3 regions of the Sulfuriferula nivalis genome follow, and region 1 is predicted to be linked to each of the others. Evidence: predicted binding sites of a transcription regulator. Region 1 holds the regulator's gene; each other region holds the start of a gene.
What was found. Region 1 encodes sigma-54, which starts transcription at its own class of promoters, with help from an activator protein. Its sites were predicted from a motif close to TGGCACNNTTCCTGCT; they were not measured.
Positions count from the first base shown of each region.

Region 2: a site for sigma-54 is predicted at 1,751-1,766, ahead of nifV (homocitrate synthase). Genes of this name have one in related genera too.
Region 3: a site for sigma-54 is predicted at 1,825-1,840, ahead of SFSGTM_RS01545 (nitrate reductase). Genes of this name have one in related genera too.

Region 1 is NZ_AP021881.1:3,085,921-3,089,128, forward strand. Features, by position in the region: gene hprK (HPr(Ser) kinase/phosphatase) at 1-313, opposite strand, end outside; gene ptsN (PTS IIA-like nitrogen regulatory protein PtsN) at 310-765, opposite strand; gene hpf (ribosome hibernation-promoting factor, HPF/YfiA family) at 778-1,113, opposite strand; gene SFSGTM_RS15210 (RNA polymerase factor sigma-54) at 1,136-2,560, opposite strand; gene lptB (LPS export ABC transporter ATP-binding protein) at 2,563-3,208, opposite strand, start outside.
Region 2 is NZ_AP021881.1:434,083-437,290, forward strand. Features, by position in the region: gene cysE (serine O-acetyltransferase) at 1-552, opposite strand, end outside; gene nifV (homocitrate synthase) at 570-1,724, opposite strand; gene fdx (ISC system 2Fe-2S type ferredoxin) at 1,947-2,285, opposite strand; gene hscA (Fe-S protein assembly chaperone HscA) at 2,309-3,208, opposite strand, start outside.
Region 3 is NZ_AP021881.1:295,643-298,850, forward strand. Features, by position in the region: gene moaC (cyclic pyranopterin monophosphate synthase MoaC) at 1-321, shown strand, start outside; gene SFSGTM_RS01530 (hypothetical protein) at 426-695, shown strand; gene SFSGTM_RS01535 (glycine zipper 2TM domain-containing protein) at 733-1,302, shown strand; gene SFSGTM_RS01540 (hypothetical protein) at 1,456-1,710, shown strand; gene SFSGTM_RS01545 (nitrate reductase) at 1,852-3,208, shown strand, end outside.

The DNA.
Region 1 (3,208 bases):
CTAACAAGGGCGCTGGCACACTCTCGCCATTCGCAATAATGACTACAGCCAGCTCAGTGGCGAATAAGTTGTCGATTGCCTGTGCTAACTCGGCATCTCCCAGCTGTCGCAGATAATCCATCTCGGCGCAGCCCAATACCTGAACACGGTTCGGATGTACAAAATTCAAATGGCCCACCAAGGCCAAAGAAGGTTTTTGTACGGTATCACCGATAAGCTGCTTATCACCACCCTCCTCCCCTGCTACCCAGGTTAAATCCAAGGGCACGACAAGATCCGCAAACATTTTGCTAACAGGGATGGTATTAATCATGGTGTCCAGTTTCTAATAATAGCCAGTGCATCTTCAGCACTTTCACTGAGACACAACGCATCGCGCACTGTTTTACTGCTAAAAAACTGTGCCAGTTCGCTTAATATTTCCAAATGTAAATCAGTCGCCTGTGCTGGCACGAACAAAATGAATAACAAACGCACTGGCAGGTGATCAGGGGCATCGAATTCTATGGGATTGCGTAATCTGACGAATACGCCTGAAGCAGATTTAAGTCCTTTGATACGACCATGAGGCATGGCAACGCCTAGCCCCAGACCGGTAGAACCGAGTTTTTCTCTTGCTAACAAACTATCCAGCACAGTCTTTTCAGAAATACATGATTCTGCATGTAACAACTGTCCGACCTGCTCAAATAACTGTTTTTTACTCTCCGCCTCCACATCCAGCAGGATGCGGGTAACGGAAAGTAAGGATGCTAACTGATTCATGGAATGAGTGAATTACTCTTCTTCAACCAAGACTTGATGTTTAATACCACCATTGGTTTGATGTGTAGAACTGTGTTTTTCTTTATGTTTAACAACTTGGCGATCCAGTTTATCTGCCAAAGCATCAATCGCTGCGTACATATCTGCGTCTTCTGCCTGGACAAAAATATCTTTCCCGCTCATATGCACATTCGCCTCAACACTGTGTTTCAGCTTCTCTACGGTCATAATAACGCTGATATCAATTACGTGATCAAAGTGGCGTTTGATACGCTCCATTTTGGTAGTTACATATTCACGAATTGCTGGGGTAATTTCCAGATGATGACCGGTAATTTTGAGGTTCATGATATTCCCTTTCACTTGCTGGTTATAGCGCTTTGCGCTGGTTGGCGGGAGGGATTTGCAAAGATTCCCGATACTTGGCGATAGTCCGTCGTGCGACATTAATGCCTTGTTGAACGAGCATCTCCGCTATCTTCCCGTCGGATAAAGGCTTCTTAGTATTTTCCGCGCTAATCAGTTGCTTAATTAACGCACGAATTGCCGTCGCTGAGCAAGCACCACCTGCATCTGTGCTCACATGGCTACCGAAAAAGTATTTTAATTCAAAGATACCTCGAGGTGTCATCATGAATTTCTGCGTAGTGACTCGCGACACAGTCGATTCGTGCAATTCAACAATATCAGCAATTTCACGCAATACCAAGGGGCGCATGGCAACTTCACCATGTTCAAAAAAATGCTTTTGCCTGTCAACAATACACTGCGTTACCCGCAATATGGTATCAAAACGCTGCATAATGTTCTTAATCAGCCACTTAGCCTCTTGCAGCTGCCCAGACAGATGCTGATGATTTGCATCCCGGTTCCGCGACAAAATATCAGCATACATTTGATTAACACGCAGCTTGGGCATCGCTTCGGAATTCAAACTGGCTACCCAGCGCCCCTTAACTTTTTTCACTATCACATCAGGGATAATATAACGCGTATCCGACGTGCCAAATGCTTCACCAGGACGGGGATTCAATTGCTGGATCAGACTTTGCGCCGCGCCCAATGCCACATCATCGCAGTGCAGCTTGCGCTTTAGACCTGCATAATCATGCGCGCCCAACGCGGCCAATTCATGCGTTGCGATTTTTTGCGCCAAATCTAAATGCGGCGTATCGACTGGCAAAGCACGTAATTGCAAGAGCAGACACTCAGCTAAATCGCGCGCACCCACACCGGTAGGCTCGAGGTTCTGCAATTGTTTGAGTGCAATTTGCAAATCTTCTAAATCTACGTCCAGCTCTTCTGGCAGCATCGCCAGTATTTCATCCAGTGTCTGGGTTAAATAACCAGCTTCATTCAAATCGTCTATCAACAACGCCACCAAACGCTTATCGCGTTCGGATAACTGAGTCAGATTTAGCTGCCATAACAAATGGTCACGCAACGGCGGCTCATCTTGCGCAGTAGCCTGTGGTTCAAAATCCTCATCCAGATCATCACCCGAACCATAGTTTGGCGTTTCATCCCAGTCTAAATCATTGAGTTCGCGTGGCGCCGCTTCAACAGGTTGTTCACTTGCGCTTTCTTGCGTTGCTGATGTGGTCTCAAACTCCGCCGTATGAGGCGTACCATCATCAATACTGTCCACTCGCTCCAGCAGTGGATTCTCCTGCACCATCAGCTCCAGCTCTTGATTAAGCTCCAGAGTCGACAGCTGTAACAAGCGTATAGACTGCTGCAGCTGCGGCGTCAGCGTCAGATTCTGTGAGAATTTAAGTTGTAAACCTTGTTTCATAATTAAAGCCTGAAATGCTCGCCCAGATAGACCCGGCGCACACTTTCATTATGGATGATTTCATCAGGATTACCAGCAGCCAACACTGTACCGTCATTAATAATATACGCACGATCACAAATACCCAAGGTTTCACGCACATTGTGATCAGTAATCAGTATACCTATGCCACGCTCCGTCAAAAACCGTATCAACTTCTGGATATCTATCACCGCAATTGGATCTATCCCCGCAAAAGGCTCATCCAATAGTACAAAACGTGGATTCATTGCCAGCGCACGCGCAATTTCCACGCGCCTGCGTTCACCGCCAGACAAGCTCATCGCAGAGGCATCACGCAGATGCTCAACATGCAAATCAGCCAGTAAACTTTCTAAATGTTGCGAGATCTCTTCATCACTGTAATGTTTCAATTCCAGAATTGCACGGATATTTTGTTCCACAGTCATCTTGCGGAAAATCGACGCCTCTTGAGGCAAATAACTCAAACCCAAACCAGCCCTGCGATGAATAGGCATCACTCCCACATCCGCGCCATCCAATGTGATCGAGCCGCCATCAATTTTAACCAGGCCCACTATCATGTAAAAGCACGTCGTCTTACCCGCGCCATTCGGGCCCAACAAACCCACCACCTCTCCACTACGC
Region 2 (3,208 bases), 710 kb from region 1:
GCCGACCACGGTCATCTCTGCGCTAATATCTTCTATTACTACGGAATTGGCGGCTATGCGGGCATTCTGGCCAATGGTGATTGGGCCCAGTATCTTTGCCCCGGCACCTACTACTACGCCATCGTTCAGTGTTGGGTGACGTTTGCCAGGATTCCACGTCGTACCACCAAGAGTGACACCGTGATACAGGGTAACGTCATTGCCAATTTCTGCAGTTTCACCGATGACAACGCCGCAGCCGTGGTCGATGAAAAAACGGCGTCCTATAGTTGCGCCCGGATGGATGTCGATTTGCGTTAGCATGCGTGCAATAAAACTGATACAGCGTCCGCCATAGCGTAGTTTGCGCCGCCATAATGCATGGGCGACGCGATACAGCAGCAGTGCATGAACGCCAGGATAAAGGCTGACTACTTCCAGCATATTGCGGGCAGCCGGGTCGCGCTCAAATACACAGGTGATATCCTCGTGCACCATTCCCCATAAGGTTGGCTTAGACAATGCTTCAACCTGTGGGGCTGCTTGGGTAGGGTTGTCAGCCAGTGCAGTCATGGTGGGTTTCTCGTTAATCACGATGGCATACCTGTACAGGCAGCATTTTCTAGATAGAAACGCTTTAAATCATCGACGCTGGGTGTGCATTTGGTGAGGATGGCATGTATCCGTATCATATTTAGCAACGAATGTGCTTCCAGCTCGCTGAGGATTAGCCCAAGCTTGGCGTAGGCATCAATGACTGAATGTGAACCTGAATGTTTACCTAATACAGTGCGGTGTTCCCGACCAACTTCAGTCGGGCTGAAGCCTTCGTAGTTGAGTGGGTTCTTGATAATGCCATCCACATGGATGCCTGATTCATGGGTGAAAACTGCATCGCCAACTATGCTTTTGTTCACTGGAACAGGTCGTCCGGAGGCGGCCGCTACCAGCTGTGAGATGTGCGGGAATTGTGTTGTATCAATATTGCTCTCGATGCTATAGAGATGTCGCAGTGACATGACGACTTCTTCCAGTGGCGCATTGCCGGCGCGTTCACCTAGTCCGTTTACCGTTGTATTGGCGTGAGTAGCACCAGCGAGTATGGCTGCCAGTGTATTGGCAGTAGCCAGCCCCAAATCATTATGCGCATGCATTTCAAGGTCGATATCGACTTCCTGACGTAGCAGGTTGAGACGTCCATAAGTGGCGAACGGATCAAGCAAGCCTAGTGTGTCTGCAAAGCGAAAGCGTTGCGCGCCTGCTTGCTGTACAGTTGCAGCTACGGTTAGCAGAAAATCACTATCTGCGCGTGAGGCATCTTCGCCACCGACACATACTTCAAAACCAAGGTCTAATGCGCGTGGTACAAATGCCTGTATCTGCTCCAGCACCCATTCACGATCACGTCCCAGTTTGTGTTTGATTTGGACATCCGACACTGGAATGGAAAGATTAACAATGTTGACGTTACAACGGGCAATAGCAAGTAAATCAGATTCGCACATGCGTCCCCATGCCATGAGTCTGGCTGGTAAATGCAAATGGGTTATCGCCTGAATTAATTCAATTTCAGCTGTTCCCATCACTGGAATGCCAATTTCCAACTCTTGTACACCTGCACGCGAAAGCGCTTCGGCAATAGCGATTTTCTCGTCTGCGCTGAATGCTACCCCAGCGGTTTGTTCGCCATCGCGTAGTGTGGTGTCGTTGATCGTTACCATGATGTCATTGGCTTCCGTTAGCATGTTGAATAGTGCTTCAGATCATATTGAGCAATAGCTGTGCCAACTTGATATTTTTTAATTTAGTCTTTATTTTTCAATGTGTTGTGTATATTTTAATGATTTGTTTTTATAGGCGGATTGGGGCGAATGTCGGGTTTGTCGTTTTTGTAACAGGGGCTGTCAGTGTAGATATGATGAGGTAATGCAGGTACGAAGTTTGAGTGTCAGGGACACTCAATTTGCTTAGTGTTCTTCGTGCGCAAGATTGAGTGAGTAGCGTGGTAATTCCACCAGTAAGTCAGTTTGCCGTAGCACGACCTGGCAGGCCAGACGTGAATGCGGATTGAGTCCCCATGCTTTGTCGAGTTGATCTTCTTCATCTTCTTCAGGTGCGGTCAGTGAGGCATATCCTTCATGAATGATGACGTGGCAAGTGGCGCAGGCGCAGGATTTCTCACAGGCGTGTTCTAGTTCGATATTGTTTTTAAGCAGAGCATCACACAGGAAACCACCTGCTTTGGCAGCGAATGTTGCACCTTCTGGACACAGGGTGTCATGAGGCAGTATGGTAATCTGTGGCATCGCGATTTCTCCAGGTGTGGGGGCTAAACGTGGCTTTCCAGGTCCGTTAATTTATGTCCGGTGAGGGCGCGTTGTATACTCGCATCCATGCGCCGGGCAGCGAAATTCTGGGTAGCCTGGTTGAGCGCATCACTTGCCTGCCGGAGAGGTTTCAAACTGTCACCATCGCCAGTTTCTATCACTTCTGCCAGTGCGTGCATGGCTTTTGTCAATGTGATACGTTCGGCAGGAGAGAGCAATGTGTCGCCATCCTGATGAATGGCGGCATCAGTGGCATCAAGCAGGCGTCGTGCATCTACCTGTGCTTCGCGTAGCATACGCACTTGCATGTCAATGTCTGCTTTGCCGTAGGCATCCTGCAGCATTTGTGCAACTTGTGTGTCGCTCAAACCATATGATGGTTTGACGATAACAGATGTTTCTATCCCCGTGCTTTGTTCGCGGGCACTGACATTTAACAGTCCGTCGGCATCGACTTGCAGCGTTACCCGGATACGTGCTGCACCCGCAACCATGGCTGGAATGCCACGTAATTCAAAGCGCGCCAGTGAGCGGCAATCTGCCACTAATTCACGCTCGCCTTGCAGCACATGAAAACTCATGGCGGTCTGACCGTCTTTGAAGGTGGTAAATTCCTGCGCCTGTGCAACCGGGATACTGGCGTTGCGTGGGATGATTTTTTCCACTAATCCGCCCATGGTTTCTATACCCAGCGATAGCGGGTTGATATCCAGCAATAACCATTCTTCGTTACCACGATTACCCGCCAGTACATTGGCCTGCATTGCCGCACCAAGGGCGACAACCTGATCAGGGTCGACATTGGTTAGAGGGGTCTGCTGGAAATAGTCGGCTACTGCCTTACGTATATGTAACATGCGGGTGGAACCGCCAACCAGTACTACACCTTTGACGTCTTCGAT
Region 3 (3,208 bases), 570 kb from region 1:
GATGTATTGGGGGTGGCGCGGATTGCCGCGATACAGGCCGCTAAACGTACTGCTGATTTAATTCCCTTATGTCACCCGCTGGCGTTGACCAGAGTGAATGTGGAGTTTGCGATAAATCAAGAACTATGTGCGATTGATGCTGAAGTCCGTGTGGAAACAGTAGGTAAAACAGGGGTGGAAATGGAGGCGCTGACTGCGTTGAATGTTGGCTTGCTTACTATTTATGATATGTGCAAAGCAGTGGATAGAGGCATGCGAATGGACGCGATACATCTGCATGAAAAGCTAGGTGGTAAATCTGGTCATTGGCTGGCCGAGTAACATGTTGTTACAGTTTTATTGATTTCAGAAATGTTTAAATAACGTATCGGTTCTAAGATGCAGATGTGGGTGCAAAGTGTTGTGCCCAAGTAGAAAGGTAGCTCATGACTAACTCTAAATTACTTGTCGGTATGCTGTGCATAGTCTGTTCCATGCCTGTATGGGCGGGGATGGGTCGTGCGCGTGATTTCCGGTCAAATGATGTTTATTCGGGGCGGGACAGTCAACAGAACGTGGGACGAGATGATCAACAGCAGCAACCCTCACGTAATGAAGTCACACCTGAACGTAACGAGGGTTTTGGTTATGGTTTTGAGCGTCGTCAGCAGCAGATGGAACAGCGCGGCAATAGTGGGCGACGCGGGAGTAATTAATCTACAACGTATCTGTGTTTATGAATCGGAGAATAAAATGAAAAAGTCGGTGTTAATAACTTTGCTGCTTGGTGCAGTAACTAATGTGGCATGGGCGGATAATCAAACCAGTTTTAATGATCGCGCCCAAGTGATTTCCAGCACGCCTGTTTATCAGCAAGTGAATGATCCACGTCGTGAGTGCTGGACTGAAACAGTCAACGCTAATGATGGCAATAATACAGCCGAGCATGGCTATGGCGGTGCGATTTTGGGTGGTTTGGTTGGTGGTTTGTTAGGTAATACTGTGGGTGGTGGCAATGGACGTACTGCTGCAACAGCGGTGGGTGCGGTAACGGGTGCAATGGTGGGTGATAAAATAGGGAATCAGCCTGTGGATAATCAGCCCCGCCAAGTTGAGCATTGCACCAATCATGATAATTATCATCAGATCATTAGTGGGTACAATGTAGTCTATCGATATCAGGATCGTACGTTCAATGCGGTTATGCCTCAGGATCCAGGCAAATTTGTGAATGTGAATGTCAATATAGGGCTGGCGGATAATCAGTATGATGAGCATCATGAAGGTCATCATCATGATCGGGATGCTAATTACAATAATTAGCATCAGTATGAAATCAAAAAAGCCAGCTCGCGAGCTGGCTTTTTTGATTTACAGGGGAATTAATAATAAGGCTGTATTCGACCACTTCGGTTCATGGCAAATTGTGCAGAATTGACTATACTGGGTTGTATCTCAATGATGGAGGAAATCATCATGAATACCCAATTTCTATCCCAATTAAATCGTATGCCTACCCACGATAGTAACAATCATGTGGTTTCTTGGCATGTATTCCGGTGTTTAAGTGAGGCTGAAGATTACGCCAAAAATGTTATGTTGGCAGGTGGGCAACATGTGGTTGGTGGTATGGATTTTGATAGTGTAGGTTCACTTTGGTGGGTAGGTGTCGCAGTAGAGGACATGGCGCACTGGGGGCATGCTGGCGCTATTAACAAACATGCAGCTTGAGGCTGGTGCGTAAATTTTAGCTGTCGCACTGATAAAGTGCGTGGTGACAGCGCAACTTTAGTGTAATCCAGAAAATTATTTTTAACTATATGATTAATAAATAATTATTTTTTCTGGCATGTGGTTTGCTTAGTGTCTGGTATGAATACTAAGCCAACAACCTCTCAGATTGCCTCAGCCTGCCCATATTGTGGCGTGGGTTGTGGAGTTTTGATTACAGCTGATGGCGGGCACATTACCGGTGTTCGTGGTGATCCTGATCACCCTGCCAACTTTGGGCGGTTATGTACCAAAGGTGCGACGTTGAATATTGCGTCAGACCAACTAGGTGCAGCACGTGCGCTTTACCCTGTATTGCGTACTGACCGCGATGCCGAACGTACACGTACCACTTGGGATGTGGCGCTGAATCATGCAGCAAATAAATTCGCCGACGTTATTCAAACGTATGGTGCGGATGCTGTGGGTATCTACATTTCTGGTCAGCTCTCGACCGAAGATTATTATGTATTCAATAAACTAGCCAAGGGTCTGATAGCGACCAATAACATTGATACCAATTCCCGCTTGTGTATGTCCAGCGCGGTGTCTGGCTATAAGGCTACATTGGGCGCTGATGCACCTCCTGTCTGTTACGAAGATATTGCACACACCCAGTGTTTGTTGATAGCGGGCTCCAATACCGCATTTGCTCACCCTATTATTTATCGCCGCATCGAAGATGCGCGTAAAGCCAATCCTGATTTAAAAGTTATCGTAGTCGATCCGCGGCGCACAGATACCTCGCGTGAAGCCGATTTGCATTTGCCGATTTTGCCCGGCACAGATGTGGCGTTATTTAATGCGATGCTGCATGTTATGTTGTGGGAAGATATGGTTGATCCCGCCTATATCGCTGCGCACACCAATGGTTTTGAAGAATTACGCGCCACAGTGCGAGAATATTCGCCAGAGTCGGTAGCTGCAGTGTGCGGTGTACCTGCTGCTGACATCATCACTGCTGCGCGCTGGTTTGGAAAATCGCCTGCCAGCTTATCCATGTATTGTCAGGGCTTGAATCAATCCAGTCACGGTACCGATAAGAATGCAGCGCTCATCAATTTGCATTTGGCAACAGGACAAATTGGGCGTGAAGGTGCGGGGCCATTCTCTTTGACGGGTCAGCCTAATGCAATGGGTGGACGTGAAGTGGGTGGTATGGCAAATCTGTTATCGGCACACCGCGATATGGCGAATGCTGAACACAGAGCGGAAGTTGCCAAGCTGTGGGGCGTCGATGACGTGCCAGCTACGCCTGGTAAATCCGCTATGGAAATGTTTGAAGCCGCGGCGGCGGGCGAAATTAAAGCCTTGTGGATCATCTGCACTAACCCCGCGCAATCGTTACCGAATCAGGTCATGGTGAGAGCAGCTTTGGAAAAAGCTGAGTTTGTTATCGTGCAAGAGGTCAACGCTTATACGGAAACCGCGGCATATGCCGATTTGTTATTACCTGCGG